Regions from separate parts of the Aeromicrobium sp. UBA7512 genome, predicted to be linked through region 1. Evidence: predicted binding sites of a transcription regulator. Region 1 holds the regulator's gene; the other holds the start of a gene.
The links. Region 1 encodes HrcA, which represses chaperone genes, less so after heat shock. Its sites were predicted from a motif close to TTGGCACTCGNNNNNNNCGAGTGCCAA; they were not measured.

Region 2: groES (co-chaperone GroES) is a predicted target of HrcA. The motif match lies at 1,335-1,361, and genes of this name have one in related genera.

The regions. Positions count from the first base shown of each region.
Region 1 covers NZ_DLNK01000005.1:436,518-438,713, forward strand. The annotation lists gene B2363_RS08535 (DUF3097 domain-containing protein) at 1-340, opposite strand, end outside; gene B2363_RS08540 (hypothetical protein) at 333-761, opposite strand; gene hrcA (heat-inducible transcriptional repressor HrcA) at 875-1,891, shown strand; gene dnaJ (molecular chaperone DnaJ) at 1,929-2,196, shown strand, end outside.
Region 2 covers NZ_DLNK01000005.1:27,747-29,942, reverse strand. The annotation lists gene groL (chaperonin GroEL) at 1-930, opposite strand, end outside; gene groES (co-chaperone GroES) at 961-1,254, opposite strand; gene B2363_RS06455 (class I SAM-dependent methyltransferase) at 1,402-2,196, shown strand, end outside.

The DNA of each region.
Region 1 (2,196 bases):
GGCTGGGCAGCGCGACCTTCGCCCGGGTGTCGGCGGCGATCCGCGAGCCCGAGGCGGTGCGGGTGGGCGCGGCCTTCCCCTTCGGCGTGGGGGCGACCAGCACGACCGGCTTGCCCTCCAGGAGGAAGCCGGGGCCGAGCGGGAAGACCTTGCGTCGCAGGCGCCGGTCCTCGAGCTGGACCGTGCCGAGGTCGCGCTCGACGCGCATGATCTCGCCGACGAAGCCCGTGGAGGCCTCCTCCACGACGAGGCCGGTGTCGGCGGCCACCTCGGTGGAGCGGCCGCGGGCGGGCCGGCGCCAGTCGCCGGAGAGGACGTCGGAGCCGTAGCGGTCAGCCATGGCCGAACCACACTCCCAGGAGTCGCTGGTGGAAGTCCTCGACGTCGTCCTTGGTGCCGCTGTCGAGGGTGTCGTGCACGATCAGCCCGATCGCCAGGTCGACCGCCGCGGGCCAGCTCTCGGGCACGGTGGCGGGGATCTCGTCGGTGACGAGTGCGCCCAGCGCGACGTCGGGGGAGTGGCCGGGCCGGGTGACCACCATGACCAGCTCGCCGCCCTCCGGGCCGTGGCCGAGGTGGCTGACCTCGACGAAGGCCTCGCCCACGGCGCTCGCCCAGACCGCGGCCATCGTCCCGCCGCGCGACTCGTGCGCGACGGTGGTCCCGTCGGGGGCCGTCACGGCGTAGGGGGTGTACACGAGCACCTGGCCGCCGTCGGCGACCTCGATCGCGCCGTCGGGGCGTACGGAGACCTCACTCACCCCGACAGGTTGCCATGCCGCCCGGCGGCCTCCGCGCAGGCGCACCGCCCTCGACGACCTCGGTAGACTGGCACTGGTCAGGTTCGAGTGCCAGCAGCGTGGGAGGTGACAGCGTGATCGAGGACCGTCGGCTCAACGTCCTGCGAGCCATCGTCGAGGACTACGTCGCCACCCAGGAGCCCGTCGGCTCCAAGGCGCTCGTCGAGCGTCACCGCCTCGGCGTCTCGTCGGCCACGATCCGCAACGACATGGCGGCCCTCGAGGACGAGGGCTACCTCACGGCGCCGCACACCAGCGCCGGCCGGATCCCCACCGACAAGGGCTACCGGATGTTCGTCGACCGGCTGGCCGAGGTCAAGGCGCTCTCGGTCGCCGAGCGCCGCGCCATCGAGACGTTCCTCTCGGGCGCCATCGACGTCGACGACATCGTCATGCGCAGCGTGAAGATCCTCGCGCAGCTGACGAACCAGGTCGCGATCGTCCAGTACCCGTCGCTCACGCGCTCCACCGTCCGTCACGTGGAGCTCGTCGCGCTCGAGGGCTCGCGCGTGCTGATCGTCGTGATCACCAGCAGCGGCCGCGTCGAGCAGCGCATCGTCGAGCTCGCGCAGACCCCCGGCGAGGGCCTGCTGAGCGACCTCAAGTCGCGCATCGTCCGCGCCACGCTGGGCGAGCGGCTGCCCGAGGCCTCGCTGCGGCTGGCCGAGCTGATCGACACGTTCGCCACCGACGACCGCCCGGTCGTCACCTCGATCGTCACGACCCTGGCGAACACGTTCTCCAACGAGCGCTCCGACGAGCGCGTGGCGGTCGGCGGCACGGCGAACCTCGCGCGCTTCGGCGCTGACTTCGACACCGCGATCCGTCCCGTGCTGGAGGCGATGGAGGAGCAGGTCGTGCTGCTGCACCTGCTCGGTGAGGCCACGGTCGGACCGCACGTGCGGATCGGGCGCGAGACGGGCCGCGACGACCTGTCGGGCACGGCCGTCGTGTCCAGCAACTACGGACCCGACGGCGAGAGCTTCGCCCAACTGGGCACCATGGGACCGACGCGCATGGACTACCCCGCCACGATGGCCGCCGTCGGCGCCGTCGCCCGCTACGTCGGGCGGATCCTCGCCGACGGCTGAGCGATCCACCCCAGGAATTGCGAGAGAGAAAGAGACCTTGGACTACTACGAACTGCTGGGCGTGTCCCGCGAGGCGACCCCGGAGGAGCTGAAGAAGGCGTACCGCCGGCTGGCCCGCCAGTTGCACCCGGACGTCAACGACGCCCCCGACGCGTCCGAGCGCTTCAAGGAGGTCACCACCGCCTACGAGGTGCTGTCCGACCCGCAGAAGCGCGCCGTCTACGACCGCGGCGGCGACCCGCTGTCCGGCGGTGGCGGCATGGGCGGCGGCTTCGGCCAGGGCTTCAGCTTCGACGACATCATGG
Region 2 (2,196 bases), 410 kb from region 1:
GACCTGGTCCAGCTTGAGGCCGACGTCGGGGGTGACGACCGTCGCGCCCGTGAGGGTCGCGATGTCCTGCAGCATCGCCTTGCGGCGATCGCCGAAGGCCGGCGCCTTGACCGCGACGGACGTGAACGTGCCGCGGATCTTGTTCACCACGATCGTGGACAGGGCCTCGCCCTCGATGTCCTCGGCGATGATGAACAGGCTCTTGCCCGACTGGACGACCTTCTCCAGCAGCGGCAGGAGGTCGGACACGGCCGAGATCTTGCCCTGGTTGACGAGGATGTAGGGATCGTCGAGGACGGCCTCCATGCGCTCGGTGTCGGTGACCATGTACGGCGACAGGTAGCCCTTGTCGAACTGCATGCCCTCGGTGAACTCGAGGTCGGTGCCCATGGTGTTGGACTCCTCGACCGTGATGACACCGTCCTTGCCGACCTTGTCGAACGCCTCGGCGATGAGCTCGCCGATGACCGAGTCACGGCTGGAGACCGTGGCGACGGCCGACATGTCCTTGACCGAGTCGACGGCGCGGGCGCGCGAGTGCAGCTCGTTCGTGACCGCCTCGACGGCAGCCTCGATGCCCTTCTTCAGGCCGACCGGGTTGGCGCCGGCCGCGACGGCGCGCAGGCCCTCGTGGACCATGGCCTGGGCCAGCACCGTGGCCGTCGTCGTGCCGTCACCGGCGACGTCGTTCGTCTTGGTGGCGACTTCCTTGGCCAGCTGGGCGCCGAGGTTCTCGAACGGGTCGTCCAGCTCGATCTCACGCGCGACGGACACGCCGTCGTTCGTGATCGTGGGGGCGCCCCACTTCTTGTCCAGGACGACGTAACGGCCCTTGGGGCCGAGGGTGACCTTGACGGTGTCGGCGAGCTTGTCGACACCGCGTTCGAGGGCGCGGCGTGCGTCCTCGTCGAATTCCAGAATCTTGGGCACGAGTGCTCCCTAACGGTTGGCTGGGTGGACTCAGGCGATGACGGCGAGGACGTCGCGGGCGTTGAGGATGAGGAACTCCTCGCCGCCGTGCTTGACCTCGGTGCCGCCGTACTTGCTGAAGAGCACCTTGTCGCCGACGGCCACGTCGACGGGGATGCGCTCGCCGCTGTCGCTGACGCGACCGGGGCCGACGGCCACGACCTCGCCCTCCTGCGGCTTCTCCTTGGCGGTGTCGGGGATGACGAGACCCGACGCGGTGGTCTGCTCGGCCTCTCCGGCCTTGATGACGATGCGATCTTCGAGCGGCTTGATGGTGACCGACACTGGTCGACCTCCCCTTTCGGATGAGTAACGTTCGGTTGGCACTCACTCGGTGGGAGTGCCAGAAGTCAGCCTAGCACCGGCTGGCACTCGACCAAACGGAGTGCCAGAGCCGAGGGCGGGACGGCGCCCGGTGGCAGACTCTGGCGCGTGGATGCGCACACCTTCGCCGAGCTCACGGCCCCCGCGGGGCAGGCTCTGCTGGCCGAGGTGGCCCGCGGCGCGGGGAGCGAGTCCGACCTCGCACTGGGCACGCGACTGCGACGCGACCACCCCGCCGAGCTCGTCGCGGCGGCGGTCACCCAGCACCACCTGCGGCGGCGCGCGGTCACGAAGTTCGGGGCCGACGCCGAGCTCCTCTACTTCACCCCCGACGCCCTCGAGCAGTCCACGCGGGCCCCGGTCGCGGCGCACCGAGCGAGCCGGCTGGCAGCGCTCGGCGCCACGCGCCTGGTCGACCTCGGCTGCGGCATCGGCGGCGACCTGATCGCCGCCGCCCGGGCGGGCCTCGAGGTGCGCGGCGTCGAGCTCGACCCCGTGCGCGCCGCGATCGCGCGAGCCAACCTCGCCGCCCTCGGCCTCGCCGGGACGGTCGAGGTCGGTGACGCCACGACGACCGCGATCGGCGCCGACGAGGTCGCCTTCGTCGACCCTGCGCGCCGCGACGGCGCCGGCCGCACGTTCCGTCTCGACGCGCTCGTGCCCTCGTGGGACTTCGTCACAGGCCTGCTCGAGGGCCGCGCCGTGGCCAAGCTGATGCCAGGCATCGCCCACGACGCCGTCCCGCCGGGCGTGCAGGCCGAGTGGGTCTCGCACGGCGGCGACCTCGTCGAGGCGAGCCTCTGGGGGGCCGGTTTCGGCCAGGACCCGGCCCGTCGCGCCACCGTGCTGCCGAGCGGCGCCACGCTCGTGGGTCGCGGCGCCCGGGCCCACGTCGGGGACGCC